Regions from separate parts of the Exiguobacterium artemiae 7-3 genome, predicted to be linked through region 1. Evidence: a T-box and tRNA genes for the amino acid it is inferred to sense, from the RefSeq annotation. Region 1 holds a T-box; the other holds one or more tRNA genes.
What was found. A T-box is a leader RNA that pairs with one kind of tRNA and senses whether it is charged. The one in region 1 lies ahead of trpS (tryptophan--tRNA ligase), so its partner is inferred to be a tRNA-Trp.
Positions count from the first base shown of each region.

Region 2: it encodes a tRNA-Trp, which carries the amino acid that the T-box ahead of trpS (tryptophan--tRNA ligase) is inferred to sense. The anticodon was not compared.

Region 1 is NZ_KK211190.1:1,000,217-1,008,372, reverse strand. Features, by position in the region: gene P402_RS0105985 (peptide ABC transporter substrate-binding protein) at 1-954, opposite strand, end outside; gene P402_RS0105980 (DUF3899 domain-containing protein) at 1,225-1,605, shown strand; T-box leader at 1,662-1,866, shown strand; gene trpS (tryptophan--tRNA ligase) at 1,920-2,921, shown strand; gene P402_RS0105970 (peptide ABC transporter substrate-binding protein) at 3,027-4,673, opposite strand; gene fabF (beta-ketoacyl-ACP synthase II) at 4,979-6,217, opposite strand; gene P402_RS0105960 (beta-ketoacyl-ACP synthase III) at 6,219-7,163, opposite strand; gene mtnN (5'-methylthioadenosine/S-adenosylhomocysteine nucleosidase) at 7,275-7,979, opposite strand; gene greA (transcription elongation factor GreA) at 8,038-8,156, opposite strand, start outside.
Region 2 is NZ_KK211190.1:2,347,311-2,355,466, reverse strand. Features, by position in the region: rRNA gene P402_RS0113250 (23S ribosomal RNA) at 1-2,356, shown strand, start outside; rRNA gene rrf (5S ribosomal RNA) at 2,452-2,567, shown strand; tRNA gene P402_RS0113240 (tRNA-Asn) at 2,574-2,648, shown strand; tRNA gene P402_RS0113235 (tRNA-Ser) at 2,676-2,766, shown strand; tRNA gene P402_RS0113230 (tRNA-Glu) at 2,788-2,862, shown strand; tRNA gene P402_RS0113225 (tRNA-Met) at 2,873-2,946, shown strand; tRNA gene P402_RS0113220 (tRNA-Asp) at 2,955-3,030, shown strand; tRNA gene P402_RS0113215 (tRNA-Phe) at 3,058-3,133, shown strand; tRNA gene P402_RS0113210 (tRNA-Tyr) at 3,162-3,245, shown strand; tRNA gene P402_RS0113205 (tRNA-Trp) at 3,251-3,321, shown strand; tRNA gene P402_RS0113200 (tRNA-His) at 3,335-3,407, shown strand; tRNA gene P402_RS0113195 (tRNA-Gln) at 3,418-3,489, shown strand; tRNA gene P402_RS0113190 (tRNA-Gly) at 3,497-3,571, shown strand; tRNA gene P402_RS0113185 (tRNA-Cys) at 3,578-3,651, shown strand; tRNA gene P402_RS0113180 (tRNA-Leu) at 3,684-3,764, shown strand; tRNA gene P402_RS0113175 (tRNA-Gly) at 3,769-3,839, shown strand; gene queG (tRNA epoxyqueuosine(34) reductase QueG) at 3,927-5,072, shown strand; gene P402_RS0113165 (methylated-DNA--[protein]-cysteine S-methyltransferase) at 5,062-5,547, shown strand; gene trmL (tRNA (uridine(34)/cytosine(34)/5-carboxymethylaminomethyluridine(34)-2'-O)-methyltransferase TrmL) at 5,549-6,022, shown strand; gene P402_RS0113150 (DUF5366 family protein) at 6,266-6,832, shown strand; gene P402_RS0113145 (transglycosylase domain-containing protein) at 6,834-8,156, opposite strand, start outside.

The sequences.
Region 1 (8,156 bases):
TGCCCGTGCGATCGCTTTACGTGCGTCGACGTTTTTCATTGTTTCGTCTTCGTTGTTGAATTTCAAGTAAGCGATCGATGAACGAAGTGCTGTCTTGAATTCAGGTTTTGATTCATATGTTGCAACCTGCTCTGAAGTGAGGCCGGCATAATCGATTTCATCTGTATCATACAGATTTACGACCGTTGAATTATCTTTAACGACACTGATTGAGACCTCGTCCAATTTGACGGCATCTTTATCCCAGTAGTTTTCGTTTTTCGTCAGAACACGTTTTGAATCCGTTTTCCAAGATGTCCAAACGAAAGGACCGTTGTACAAAAGCTTATCCGGTTTGAGCGAGAAGTCTTTTTTGTTTTTGTTATAGAAATCTTCGCTGATTGGCGTATACGTTCCGAATGATGTAAGCGAAAGGAAGTATGGTGCCGGACGTTCGAGTGTTACTTCAAGTGTCTTATCGTCAATTGCTTTGACACCTAGCTCGTCAACCGGTTTTTTCCCTTGCGAGACATCAGCGCCATTTTTGACTGTATCGAAGATGTACGCATAACCAGAAGCTGTTTTTGGATCAACGGCACGTTTCCATGCAAATTCAAAATCCTGTGCTTTGACCGGTGTACCGTCGGACCATTTAGAGTCGCGTAGCGTGAATGTATATGTGAGGTTATCACTTGAAATATCTGTTTTTTCAGCAAGTGCCGGAATCGCTTTCCCGTCTTTGTCTAAACGGTAGAGACCTTCCATCGTGTTGCCGATCATGTTGAAGGCAACTGCATCTGTCGCTTGTGCCGGATCGACCGTCGTAATATCAGACGTATCCGTTAAACGTAAAACTTTTTTGCCTTTAGAAGAACCTGCATCTTTATCTCCGTCACCTGTTGTTGAACAACCTGCAAGCACAACGCTTCCTGCAAGCATAACTGATAACGCAAGACCGACTGTTTTTTTATTCATCGGTGAGTCATCTCCTTTTCTTTTTCAAAACCGCTTCCTACAAACGATTTTTAGACATCTCGTCGAAACTGCCTCAACGTTCCCCAAAACGCATTGACCTAGTTTCAAAAACTTAAACGAAGTGATAAATTGATTTTATGTGAGAATAACAATAACGTCAAGTGAATAGTCACACTATTTGCTATTTTATATGCCCTGAATAGTACAGAGTCGTAACTCCCTTTAACTTTGCGTATAATGAAATCAACATCTTGTCGTAGGAGGTTCATCATGTCTGTTAAACTATTTCGCCCGCTTCTAATTGCCTTGATTTTAACAACGATTTATACGATTTGGGCCGTCGCCACAGATTCTACCCATTCATTGATTTATCACTTATCAGGTGGCTTGTTCATTGCCGGTTTCCTGTTACTCGCTATCGGTTTTTTCTCCAATATGTCTGCCAACGGATTTTTTAAAGGCATCACCGCAGGCTTCAAAAAGCAACGTGAAGCGAAATTGCGGGAAGTCGACGGGGATTATTATGAAGATGAGGATGAGGAAAGCGAACTTTTAGAAGCAAGACAAAAGCGGGCTTCCAACCGGACAGCTCCTTATCTTTCGAGTGGTTTTATCTGTATCGGCGTCTCTTTACTCTTATCGTTCATTTGACGGAATTTTGATGACGATTAGAAGAAACATGTGATAAAGTGGAGATAATGTTATACGAGAACACAGTGATGGAGAGTAGTACATCTGATAACCACTTACAGAGAGTCCATGGATGGTGGAAATGGACAGTTGGCGCAGATGGAATGGACTTCGGAGTGGCTGATTCGAAATCATGTAGAATCAGACGGGTCTGCCCGTTACAGCAAATGAGCGGCTAGTTTTCTAGCAACTTGGGTGGCAACGCGATGACTCGTCCCTTGAATGATTCAAGGGATGTGTCATCTTTTTTTATTTCATTTTTTGGAGGGGTTCTCATGAAAACGATTTTTTCAGGTATTAAACCAACGGGTACGGTAACGCTTGGTAACTACATTGGTGCGATGAAGCACTTTGTTAATCTACAGGACGAACACGATGCATATTACTGTATCGTCGACCTGCATTCCATTACGGTCGAAATTGACCGGGTCGAACTCATGAACAACACACGGGCGCTTGCTGCACTCTATATCGCAAGCGGACTCAATCCTGAAAAATCAACGATTTTCGTCCAGTCGGAAGTTAAAGCGCACGCTCAGCTCGGTTGGATGCTGACATGCCTGTCCGGTATGGGTGAACTGGAGCGTATGACACAATATAAAGACAAATCGCAAGGCAAAGACCGGATTGGTGCTGGATTATTTGTGTATCCGACCTTGATGGCAGCGGATATTCTCTTATATGACGCAGAGCTCGTTCCCGTCGGCGACGATCAAAAACAGCATATCGAGTTGACACGTGATTTGGCGCAACGCTTTAACAGCCGCTATTATGAAACATTTAAAATGCCTGAACCGGTCATCGCAGAAACAGGTGCCCGCATCATGAGTTTGACTTCTCCCGATAAAAAAATGTCAAAAACAGACACGAATCCAAAAGGGTACATCTCAATGCTTGATGCACCGGACGTCATCCGGAAAAAAATTAAGTCTGCCGTCACCGATTCGGAAGGCATCGTTCGATTTGACCGGGAAAACAAACCGGGTGTTTCAAACTTACTCGAAATTTATTCGTTGCTGGCCGGTATTTCAATCAAAGACTTGGAAGCCAAGTATGATGGATTGAACTACGGCGTGTTTAAAGCAGATGTCGCGGAAGTCATCGTTGCGGAACTCGAACCGATTCAACAACGCTATTACGACTTAATTGATTCAGAAGAACTTGATCTGATTCTCGACAACGGTCGTGACAAGGCAGAACTGGTTGCTTCACGCAAACTAACGAAAGTCGAAAAAGCGATGGGTCTTCAGCGCAAACGGGCAAAAGTAAAAAAATAATTTCAGCCGTCTTTTGACGATTCTTCCCTTTCTTCTTTTTTTAAGAAGAAAGGTTTTTTTGCGCAACAAAAAAAGCGCTCCCGGTTAAGGGAACGCTTATCATACTTATTTACCTTCGATTGAAGCCCATTTGTACGAGAAGTCTGCGCCGAAGTTATGTTCGACAATACCTTTAACGTATGGTTTAACCATGAATGCACGTCCGCGCTGATAAACAGGCGAGATTGCTGCTGAATCAAGAAGGATTTTCTCAGCTTCTTGTAGTTCAGACCAACGTTTTGTAGCATCCGTTTGTGTTTTCGCATCGTTGATGAGTTTATCGTACTCTTTATCCGACCACTTACCACGGTTATATGGTCCGTCAGTCAAGAAGAGATCGAGGAACGTCATTGGATCTTGGTAGTCAGGACCCCAGCCGGCGAATGAGAACTCAAAGTCGCCTTTGTTTTCGAGATCAAGTTTGTTTTTGAACGGTTGTTGCTTGATTGTGACTTTCATACCTGGAAGGTTCTTCTCAAGCTCACCTTTCAAGAACTCACCGATTTTCTTCGCGTCATCACTATCGTAGTTAAGCAGCTCAAGTTCAACCGATTTTTGACCGATTTCTTTTAAGCCCTCTTCCCATAGTTTTTTCGCTTCGTCTGCATTGTACTCGTTGAATGTCGGGTACTTTTCACGGAAGTCTTTTCCGCTCTCATCCTTCGCGAAATCTTTTGGTACGAGATAGTTTGCAGGAAGTGATCCGTTCGCCAAGATGACGTCCGTGATTCCTTTTTTATTGTAACCCATGTCGATGGCACGACGGATTTTTTCGTTGTTTAATGCTTTGACTTTCGTGTTCAAGTAAAGGTAGAAGATTGTAGATTCACCCTTTGTTTTGAACTCTTTATTATCTTGATACTGAGCAACGAATTCTGATGAGAGACCAGCACGGTCGATATCACCTTTTTCGTAAAGGTTAACTGCTGTTGAAGTTTCTTTAACGACCTTAACGTTGATCGTTTTCAACTTGACGTTATCTTTATCCCAGTAGTTATCGTTTTTAACCATTTTCCAGCCTTGTTCACGTGTCCATTCTGTTAATTTGAATGGTCCATTGTAAAGTGATTTATCTGCTGTCGAACCGAAGTCCTTGCCGATTTTTTTCGAAAGTTCTTCTGATTTCGGCATGAATGGACCGAATCCAGTTAAACCAAGGAAGTAATCCGCTGGTGCTTTTAATTTAACTTCGAATGTCTTGTCATCAACTGCTTTGACGCCAACCGCATCACGCTCGCCTTTTTTCGTATTGTATTCTTCAGCACCTTCGATGTTGTAGAAGACATACGCGTACTGCGAAGCATTTTCAGGGTTCAGAACTTCTTTCCACGCATATTCAAAGTCTTTTGCTGTGATTGGTGTACCGTCCGACCATTTTGCATCACGTAGCTTGAATGTGTACGTCAACTTATCGTCAGAAACTGTGTGACTTTCAGCAATACCCGGTGTCGGCTGTTGCTTGTCGTCTAAACGATAGAGACCTTCCATCGTGTTGTTCAAGACGTTGAACGACACGGCATCCGTAGAAGTTGTTGGGTTAAGCGTCGGAATATCAGCACTTTCGATCAAGTTTAGCGTTTGCTCACTTGATTTTTTGTCTGAACTTTTGTCGCCCGATGATGTGTCATTTGAATCAGTCGTCGAACAAGCTGCAAGGAATGCGCTTGAAACGAGGGCTACAGATGTAGCCAGTGCAAAACTTTTCTTTTTCATGATACGATGACCCCCCTAAAATTTCCAAAGCTAGTAATCTAAGGTTTTTGAGCGAAAAAAAAAGTCGTTACTTTTATTCGAACAAAACCTCTCGTTACAAATAGTTTACAATGTTCTGATAATTTTGCAAACCTTTTATCCGATTTTTCTAAATATTTTTTCAAAACAATTTGAAAATAAGTGGAATTTTTAGTTTTTTGTGAGACTTGTTATAAAATACAGCTAAATTTCTTTATTTAAAAAAAGCGATTTAACGGTCATCCGAACCGTTAAATCGCTTTTTCTTCTTCTATTCACATGTGCTCTTATGCGTGATAACGTTTAAAGACGAGTGACGCATTATGACCACCGAAACCAAGCGAGTTGCTGAGAGCATACTCAACTTCCCATGACCGGCTTCCTTCACGAACGTAATCAAGATCACACCCTTCACTTGGGTTCTCCAAATGAATCGTCGGGTGAACGGTTTGTTCCTGCAACGATTTAATTGTCGCGATGGCTTCGACGCCACCGGCACCGCCCAGCAAATGACCGATCATCGACTTTGTCGAGTTGATTGCTAATTTTTCAGCATGATCGCCAAAGACAGTATGGATTGCTTTCGTCTCTAACACATCATTCATCGGTGTACTTGTTCCGTGTGCATTGATGTATTGAACGGCAGCCGGTTCGATACCTGCATCTTGAATCGCCATCGCCATTGCGCGCGCTCCGCCGTCGCCGTCTGGATCTGGTGCTGTGATATGGTACGCATCAGCCGTTAATCCGTATCCACTGACTTCTGCATAAATTTTTGCACCGCGGGCAATCGCATGTTCATACTCTTCCAGTACCAGAATTCCGGCACCCTCTCCCATGACGAATCCGTCACGTCCTTCATCAAATGGACGACTTGCCGTGTTCGGATCATGGTTCGTTGACATCGCTTTATTGGCACAAAAACCAGCAAATGAAAGGTTCGTAATTGGTGCTTCTGCTCCACCGGCAATCATGACATCCGCATCACCGCGTTCGATGACGCGTAATGCTTCCCCAATCGCGTTTGTACCGGAAGCACATGCGGTGACGGAACAGTTATTCGGTCCTTTTGCCCCTGTATAAATCGATACTTGACCACTGGCCATGTTCGGAATCATCATCGGAATGAAGAATGGGCTGACACGGCGATGTCCGCGTTCAAAATAAATTTTTGCCTGTTTTTCAATCGTCTCGACGCCGCCGATTCCTGATCCGATCCAGACACCGATTCGTTCAGCGTTGGCTTTGACATCCAGGTCAGCATTTTTGACTGCTTCCATACTGGCAACAAGAGAATAATGGACAAAACGGTCCATTTTTCGCGCTTCTTTTGCTTCAATGAATTCCGTGATATCAAAATTCTGTAATTCTCCCGTTACTTTCGTTGGATATTCATCGATGTCCAGACGTTCCATCGGACGAATACCATTTTCTCCGGCTTTTAAAGCGTTCCAGAATGTGTCGACATCATTGCCGATTGGTGTCAATGCGCCCATACCTGTTACTACTACACGTTTTCTCATCATCTTATGTGTTCTCCCCTTTAGTCCAAGTAATATAAGCTGCTCCCCATGTCAAACCTGCTCCAAATCCTGCAAGGACAAGTGTTGTCCCCGGTGACAGTCTTCCTTGTCGCCGTGCTTCTTCTAATGCAAGTGGTATCGACGCAGCCGATGTATTTGCATGTTCATCAATCGTCACGATCACTTTCTCTTCTTCAATCCCAAGCCGTTCACGTGCTGCATCGATGATTCGTAAATTTGCTTGATGCGGAATCAATAAATCAAGTTCCGTTAGCGTTCCACCAGCCTTTTGAATGACTTTTTCAACGATGTCCGGTAACTTTCGGACCGCGAATTTAAAGACTTCCCGGCCGTTCATTTCAATCGGACCATCCAATTCTTTAAATAACAGGTGTGCCCCGCGACCATCTGTTCCAAGTTCAAAGGCATTTAATCCCTGTTGTTCAGTTGGACCGAGCACGACAGCCCCAGCGCCGTCACCAAACAAGATTGCTGTCGACCGGTCTGACCAGTCAACGATACTTGACATCTTCTCTGCACCAATGACAAGTGCATGTTTTGATTCCGTTGCTGCCATCATACTCGAAGCCGTTTGTAAGGCAAAAATGAATCCGCTGCAGGCGGCACTGATATCAAAAGCTGTTGCACCGAGTGCTCCAAGTCGTTCCTGAACGATACATGCCGTTGATGGAAAAGCACGTCCGGTCGCCGTTCCGACAACAATCAATCCGATGTCGTCTGCTGTCAAGTTGGCATCTGCTAACGCTTTTTTCGCTGCTTCCGTCGCTAGGTCGGTGACATCCACCGAATCGTCCGCAATCCGTCGTGCTCCGATTCCTGTACGTGTCCGAATCCATTCATCACTCGTATCGAGTGTCGCTGCTAAATCATCATTTGTGATTCGACGTTCGGGTAATGATGTGCCGAGTCCTACAATTCCGATATTCATATGATTGCTCCTTTAAAATTAGTATCTGGTACTAATATAAAGCGTTAAAACGATTTTGTCAAAGACAAAAGAAGGTCTCCCATTGAGAGACCTTCTTTCACGTAATCCAGATTACTCTGAATCGGCTAATGTGCGGACGACTTCCATAACCATCTTCGCTGAATTAATCGAAGCAATCTCTAAGAATTCATCAAATGATAATGAAGCTTCTTCATCAGCACTGTCAGAAATTGAACGTGTCACGACGAAAGGAACGTTAAATTGATGACAAACTTGCGCAATCGGCGCTGCTTCCATCTCAACTGCCGCGACATCCGGGAAGTTCGTTTTAATGACGTTCGAACGTTCTGTGTCATGAATGAAAGAATCACCTGTCACGATTAAACCATGAACGACTCGAATCGCGTCCATCCGTTCAATGACGGCTTCCGCTGTTGCAATCAATTTTGGATCGGCTGTATAGGCAGCCGGCATTCCTGGGACTTGACCATATTCGTAACCAAACGCCGTCACGTCGACATCATGGTGACGGACTTCCGTCGAAACAACAACATCACCGACTTTTAGACCGGCTCTGAATCCGCCAGCCGAACCAGTATTGATGACGGCACTTGGCTTGAAATGATCAAGCAACAACGTCGTTCCGATTGCGGCATTTACTTTTCCGATACCGGATTTTAAGATGACGACCGGGACACTGTTCAACAATCCCTCATAAAAATGATAGTTGGCAATGACAGTATCTTTTCGTTCTGATAATTCATTTCGAAGTAAGTTTACTTCTTCTTCCATCGCTCCGATGATTGCGATTGGCATGTCTTTTTCCCCCATTCAAACAGAAAACCGGATTGCTCCGGCTGCTGTCCGTTCTTATTTACTTGATTGATGTAATTTTTACAGCGAAATCTCCGCCGGGTGCTTGAACGGATACTTGCTCCCCGACGCTATGGCCAAACAGGCTTTTAGCAATCGGTGATTCGTTCGAGATTTTTC
Region 2 (8,156 bases), 1.3 Mb from region 1:
ACCGTATGCCTACAAGTAGTCAGAGCCCGTTAATGGGTGATGGCGTGCCTTTTGTAGAATGAACCGGCGAGTTACGATAGCGCGCGAGGTTAAGCTGATGAGGCGGAGCCGTAGCGAAAGCGAGTCTGAATAGGGCGCCATAGTGCGTTGTCGTAGACCCGAAACCAGGTGATCTACCCATGTCCAGGATGAAGGTCAGGTAACACTGACTGGAGGTCCGAACCCACGCACGTTGAAAAGTGCGGGGATGAGGTGTGGGTAGCGGTGAAATGCCAATCGAACCTGGAGATAGCTGGTTCTCCCCGAAATAGCTTTAGGGCTAGCCTCGAGGTTGAGAGTTCCGGAGGTAGAGCACTGATTGGACTAGGGGCCCCCACAGGGTTACCGAATTCAGTTAAACTCCGAATGCCGGCAACTTATACTCGGGAGTCAGACTGCGAGTGATAAGATCCGTAGTCAAGAGGGAAACAGCCCAGACCGCCAGCTAAGGTCCCAAAGTGTATGTTAAGTGGAAAAGGATGTGGCGCTGCCTAGACAGCTAGGATGTTGGCTTAGAAGCAGCCACCATTCAAAGAGTGCGTAATAGCTCACTAGTCGAGTGGCGCCGCGCCGAAAATGTAACGGGGCTAAACATACCACCGAAGCTGCGGATTCCGTAAGGAATGGTAGGGGAGCGTTCCAAACCGCTGTGAAGCTGTACCGTAAGGAGCAGTGGAGCGTTTGGAAGTGAGAATGCCGGTGTGAGTAGCGAAAAGAGGGGTGAGAATCCCCTCCGTCGAAAGCCCAAGGTTTCCTGAGGAAGGCTCGTCCGCTCAGGGTTAGTCTGGACCTAAGCCGAGGCCGAAAGGCGTAGGCGATGGATAACAGGTTGATATTCCTGTACCACCGATCCACCGTTTGAACAATGGGGGGACGCAGGAGGATAGTGACGCATGCGGATGGAAGTGCATGTGTAAGTTTCGAGACCGTCTGATTGGCAAATCCGTCAGGCATCAAAGTCGAGGAACGATGCGGAGTCCCGTAGGGACGAAGGTCACGATTTCACACTGCCAAGAAAAGCCTCTAGTGAGGTGGAAGGTGCCAGTACCGTAAACCGACACAGGTAGGCGGGATGAGAATTCTAAGACGCGCGGGATAACTCTCGTTAAGGAACTCGGCAAAATGGTCCCGTAACTTCGGGAGAAGGGACGCTCTACATTAAGTAGAGCCGCAGTGAATAGGCCCAAACGACTGTTTAGCAAAAACACAGGTCTCTGCTAAATCGCAAGATGACGTATAGGGGCTGACGCCTGCCCGGTGCTGGAAGGTTAAGGGGATGGGTTAGCGCAAGCGAAGCTTTGAACCGAAGCCCCAGTAAACGGCGGCCGTAACTATAACGGTCCTAAGGTAGCGAAATTCCTTGTCGGGTAAGTTCCGACCCGCACGAAAGGCGTAACGATTTGGGCACTGTCTCAACGAGAGACCCGGTGAAATCATAGTACCTGTGAAGATGCAGGTTACCCGCGACAGGACGGAAAGACCCCATGGAGCTTTACTACAGCCTGATATTGAGGCTTTGTGCATGATGTACAGGATAGGCGGGAGACGTCGAGACCGGAGCGCCAGCTTCGGAGGAGTCACCCTTGGGATACCGCCCTTCATGCATAGAGTCTCTAACTCGCAGCCGTCATCCGGCTGGAGGACCGTGTCAGGCGGGTAGTTTGACTGGGGCGGTCGCCTCCTAAACAGTAACGGAGGCGCCCAAAGGTTCCCTCAGAATGGTTGGAAATCATTCGTAGAGCGCAAAGGCAGAAGGGAGCTTGACTGCGAGACCTACAAGTCGAGCAGGGACGAAAGTCGGGCTTAGTGATCCGGTGGTTCCGCATGGAAGGGCCATCGCTCAACGGATAAAAGCTACCCTGGGGATAACAGGCTGATCTCCCCCAAGAGTCCACATCGACGGGGAGGTTTGGCACCTCGATGTCGGCTCATCGCATCCTGGGGCTGGAGTAGGTCCCAAGGGTTGGGCTGTTCGCCCATTAAAGCGGTACGCGAGCTGGGTTCAGAACGTCGTGAGACAGTTCGGTCCCTATCCGTCGTGGGCGCAGGAAATTTGAGGAGAGCTGTCCTTAGTACGAGAGGACCGGGATGGACGCACCGCTGGTGTACCAGTTGTTCCGCCAGGAGCATCGCTGGGTAGCTACGTGCGGACGGGATAAATGCTGAAAGCATCTAAGCATGAAGCCCCCTCCAAGATGAGATTTCCCTTTGAGTAATCAAGAAAGACCCCTCAGAGACGATGAGGTAGATAGGTCACGGGTGGAAGCATGGCGACATGCGGAGCTGAGTGATACTAATCGGTCGAGGCCTTGTTCTAGCAGATGATCTTGTTGATGACTTCAGTTTTGAGGGCGCGAGCCTTTCAAAAAAAGTGCTTGACGTTATGGAAACATAATGTTAAGATAATAGATGTCTGGTGGCGATAGCCAAGTGGTCACACCCGTTCCCATGCCGAACACGGAAGTTAAGCACTTGAACGCCGAAAGTAGTTGGGGGCTTCCCCCTGTGAGGATAGGACGCTGCCAGGCGATCGTTCCGCAATAGCTCAGTGGTAGAGCAACCGGCTGTTAACCGGTAGGTCGTAGGTTCAAATCCTACTTGCGGAGCCATTATATTACTTCTTCACCACATGCAATGGAGAGCTGTCCGAGTGGCCGAAGGAGCACGATTGGAAATCGTGTAGGCGTCACAAGCGTCTCAAGGGTTCGAATCCCTTGCTCTCCGCCATAACATTTTCAATTTCAAGATGGCCCGTTGGTCAAGCGGTTAAGACACCGCCCTTTCACGGCGGTATCACGGGTTCGATTCCCGTACGGGTCACCATTTTTATTAGCGCGGGGTGGAGCAGTCTGGTAGCTCGTTGGGCTCATAACCCAAAGGTCGTCGGTTCAAATCCGGCCCCCGCAATTACATACGGTCCTGTGGTGTAGCGGTTAACATGCCTGCCTGTCACGCAGGAGATCGCGGGTTCGAATCCCGTCAGGACCGCCATTTTTATTTACCGAAAAATTTTAGTATGGCTTTGTAGCTCAGTCGGTAGAGCAGAGGACTGAAAATCCTCGTGTCGGCGGTTCGATTCCGTCCAAAGCCACCATATGATTTTTAGATGATTTTCCCATTGTGGGGGGGTAGCGAAGTGGCTAAACGCGGCGGACTGTAAATCCGCTCCCTCGGGTTCGGCGGTTCGAATCCGCCCCCCCCCACCACTTTTAGGGGCATAGTTTAGCGGTAGAACTACGGTCTCCAAAACCGTCAGCGCGGGTTCGATTCCTGCTGCCCCTGTTCTATTATTATGGCGGTTGTGGCGAAGTGGTTAACGCACCGGATTGTGATTCCGGCATTCGTGGGTTCAATTCCCATCAGTCGCCCTTTTATTATTGGGCTGTGGCCAAGTGGTAAGGCACTGGATTTTGATTCCAGCATGCGAAGGTTCGATCCCTTCCAGCCCAGCTTTTGTGCGGAAGTAGTTCAGTGGTAGAATACGACCTTGCCAAGGTCGGGGTCGCGGGTTCGAATCCCGTCTTCCGCTCCAATGAGTGGCGCCATAGCCAAGTGGTAAGGCAGAGGACTGCAACTCCTCTATCGTCAGTTCGATTCTGACTGGCGCCTCCAATTCCTAATTTAATGTTTATGCAAGAGATTGTGCCGGTGTGGCGGAACTGGTAGACGCGCACGACTCAAAATCGTGTTCCTTTGGAGTGTCGGTTCGATTCCGACCACCGGTATCTTGCGGGTGTAGTTTAGTGGTAAAACCTCAGCCTTCCAAGCTGATGATGAGGGTTCGATTCCCTTCACCCGCTTACCTAAAAAGAGCAACGTGTCGTTTTTAATTGACACTTTGCTCTTTTTGTTTAGCATGGAGATAAACAAGCGAAAGGAGAGATACGATGCAGTGGGAATTGTTGAAAAAAGAATTGCAGATGTATGCCAAAGAGATTGGTATTGATGAATTCCGTATTACGACAGCTGATCCTTTTTTAGTGATGAAACAGCGTCTCATTCAACAACAAGAAAAAGGGTATGCTTCTGGATTTGAAGAGCCTGATCTTGAACGGCGGACGACACCAACGCTGTTGCTGGATGATGCCGTCTCCATTATCGCAATCGCCGTCGCTTATCCAAGTAAGCTCAAAGATGCTCCGCGTGGAAAAGAAGGAGAACGGCGCGGGATTTTTGGACGTTCTTCTTGGGGACTGGACTACCATCAGGCTCTGAAGCAGCGATTGACATTGCTGGAAGAAAAAATTCAAGAGCTGAACCCGGGAGCCCGATCGCGTTCGATGGTCGATACGGGAGAACTGGTCGATCGTGCGGTCGCCGAACGAGCCGGTATTGGATTCAGCGGAAAAAACTGTTCCATCATCAGTGAAGAGCACGGTTCTTATCTATATCTCGGTGAACTGATCACGGATTGTTATCTTCCGCCGGACGAACCTGTAGAAGAACTGTGTGGTTCGTGCAATAAATGTCTCGATGCTTGTCCGACGGATGCACTGATTGAACCTGGTGTCATCGATGCAAAACGGTGTATCTCCTTCATCACACAAACGAAGACACTGATTCCTGAACACTTCCGATATGCTTTAGGAAATCGGTTATACGGTTGCGATACCTGTCAGCAAGTCTGTCCATACAACCGGAAAAAACATGCGACACAACACAGCGAACTGCAACCTGATCCGGAACAGGTCAAACCGTTACTGATTCCGTTGCTCTCCCTTAGTAATCGTGAATTTAAAACACGGTTTGGTTCATTATCGGGTGCATGGCGCGGAAAAAAACCAATTCAACGTAATGCCGTCTGTGCGCTCGTTCATTATCAAGACCGGACGGCACTCGAGGCTTTACGAGTAATGGCTGAAACCGATCAGCGAGAAGATATGCGAGCCCTTGCCATCTGGGCAATCGGTCGGATTGCCGGTCAAGAAGCGGAAGTCTATATCCAAGGGCGGCTGTTGACTGATTTAGCGGAAGATGTTCAAGTGGAAGGGAATCGTTTGCTTGAGGAATGGGGGAGCGGGCATGCCGTATAAAAAACTGACATATACGTTTGGCGAGCTGGTCATCGGGTGGGAAGAAGAGGAAGTCGTCTATCTCGATTTTGGACATGACATGAATCGTCTGAAGCAACATCTTGATGAAGCTGCTTATTATGAGGCACCGTTGCCCGGTTTTCTAGCCGACGCGCTTAACGCATATGAACAAGGACAGCCGGAAGCATTGAATACCATTCCTTGCCGGCTGGAGGTTACTGCTTTCCAGCAACGTGTCTTGGAAGCGTTAAAATTGATACCGTTCGGACAGACAGCGAGTTATGGACAACTTGCACGAATGATTGGTTCCGACAAGGCGGCACGTGCAGTCGGTGGCGCCTTGAATCGGAATCCCATCGCTTTGATTTATCCATGTCACCGGATTATTGGGACAACCGGTAAAATGACGGGTTTTGCCAGCGGCATTGCCCATAAAGAAGCGCTGCTTGCGCATGAGTTAGGAGAGAAGAATTAATATGGCTATTCACGTCGTCATGTATCAACCAGAAATTCCACAAAATACAGGTAACATTTCACGGACATGCGCAGCGACGCATTCAGTCTTACATTTAATTCGGCCACTTGGATTTTCAACGGATGATAAACAGTTGAAACGGGCAGGTCTTGATTACTGGGAGTTCGTTGATGTAAGATATCATGATTCGTTGGAAGAGTTATGGGATAAACATCCGGATGGGACGTTCTACTATATCACGAAGTATGGCGAAAAATATCCAAGCCAAGTGGATTTGTCAAACGTTGAAGAAGACTACTTTTTCGTTTTCGGACGCGAAACGAAAGGATTGCCGTTAAACGTCATCGATGAGAATCTGGATCGTTGTATCCGCCTTCCGCAATCGAATCTTGTTCGTTCGCTCAATGTCTCGAACACAGCGGCAATCATCGTTTATGAAGCACTGCGGCAACAAGGATATGCGAATCTTCTGTAAAACAACAAATCCCCCTGACCCGAATATACGGGCAGGGGGATTTGTTTTATTCGTTACCTTCAGGTTTTTTGTTGTAGCCTGCAGTGAAAATCGCTGTCAAGAAAGCGAGACTAACGCCTACCATTAAAATAAATGCCATTTTTGCTTCCCCCTTTAGTCTCAATAACCGATATAATCTATTATAGTATACTTGTTAGTGTAATTGTGTGCTACATATGAAATTTCTATGAATGGAGATTCGAAATGCGGACGAACGTCTACTTATTAAGTTATGCCCCGCTGATCAGCATCCTGCTGTTCAGTACGTCTCTTGCGATTGCTACATCAGAGCTTGCACTGACATGGTTAAATGACGTCGGGGTATACGACGAGCTACTACAAATACTTAGTGCACGTAACACGAAGTTACTCGTATGGCTCGGCTTTTTAATCATTTATTTCATGATTTTCAGTTCGCTGAAACTGATTTCAGATACGATTAATCAGCTTGGGTTTGCGTTTTTCATCAAAGAACAGGTGGGAACGACTTTGAGCATGTTACGTCCCGGCAGTATCCTCCTGTTGATCGGAGGATGCATCAGTTTTGCATTCATGACATCGTTTCCGTTGGTTTGTCTCGTACTGGCCAGTTCTTTTTTAATCTATTTTTTCTTTTACGTTTTTCAAATCAGTAAAATGACCTCATCTGCAGGAGCCATCGGATTAGTCGTATTTCTTTTTTTGGCGTGGGGCCTGTTACTGGCCGGACTGACCTGGGTCGGACTAAGTTTGTTCAATTCGCTTGGACAAGCCGTCTTGTTCCCGAAATAAGTCATCGGACGATCGAAGCCCACGTCCTGACCTGTAATGTACCGTTCGCTTCGTTCGGGAAGGCACGGGGAATATCCGCCCCAAGCCAGATTCCCCCGACGTGTTGGTTTTTTATACCGACAAACCACATGTCTTTATTTTCGTTTGTCGTACCGGTTTTGCCTCCGATATAGGCAGGGGTTGGATCATAACCCAATCGTCCTGTACCATACGTCATGACGTTGTGGAGCCCTTTGCGCAGTAACTGGTTTGTTCGACTTGACCAGATCCGGTCCGTTGTCATCGAATGCCGGTAAAGTGTGCCTTGATCCGTCGTGATGGTGCGGATCATCGAGGATGGACTATAGAGTCCGTCATTGACGAACGTCGTGTAGGCATTCGTCAATTCGAGTGGACTGACACCGTATTTCAATCCGCCCAGCGCACTGTTGTATGAATTATCTTCCTCGGTCCATTGACTGAACCGGAACGGTCGGATGGTTTTCAACCCTTCATTGAACGATACAGCAAAAGCGCGTAAGGCCGGTGTATTATAGGAGTAAGCAATCGCATCGGCAATCGTTACGCTTCCGAGAATCCGGTTGCTGCTGTTTTGCGGACAATACCCGTCAAAACAAACCGGGCTTCCGTCCAATCGGCTCGTTAATGTTTTTTTCGTCTTTTCAAGATAGGGACCATAAACAAGTAATGGTTTCAATGTTGATCCGGGTTGGCGGTAGGACTGAACCGCCCGATTGAGCTGACCCGGCACATTGGATTTATTGCCGACAAGTGCCGTCACACCGCGTGTTTCCCCGTCGATTCCGACGTAAGCGCCTTCAAGCGGTTGGGGGAGTTGTTGAATTGCTTTTTTGGCCCGAGTCTGTTCTGCGGGATCAAGATACGTCTGAATGACAGCACCGTGCTGATGTAAATACTGTTCAGCCTGTGACACGCTCAAATTTTTTGAAGCAGCTGTTTGGCGGATTGCTTCCGACACGCTGGCATCGATGTAATCGGGATACCGGATGGTCGGCTTATGAAACGAAACGTTAACGGACTGCTTCGAGACTTTGTTTGGGATGTCCTCTGTCTGTTGCAAGGCCTTTAAAATACGTTGTTGACGTTTGCTCGTATTGTTCGGAAACCGTAATGGATTGTAAAGGGACGGATTGTTTGGAATCGCAGCCAAATAACTGACTTCCGCCCAACTTAAATCTTTTGCATGTTTTCCAAGATAAGATTTCGCTGCGAGCTCAATGCCATAAATATTATTGGCAAAGTAGGCTTGATTGACATACGCTGTTAAAAGCTCTTTTTTAGAATATTTTTGTTCCAATTCCAT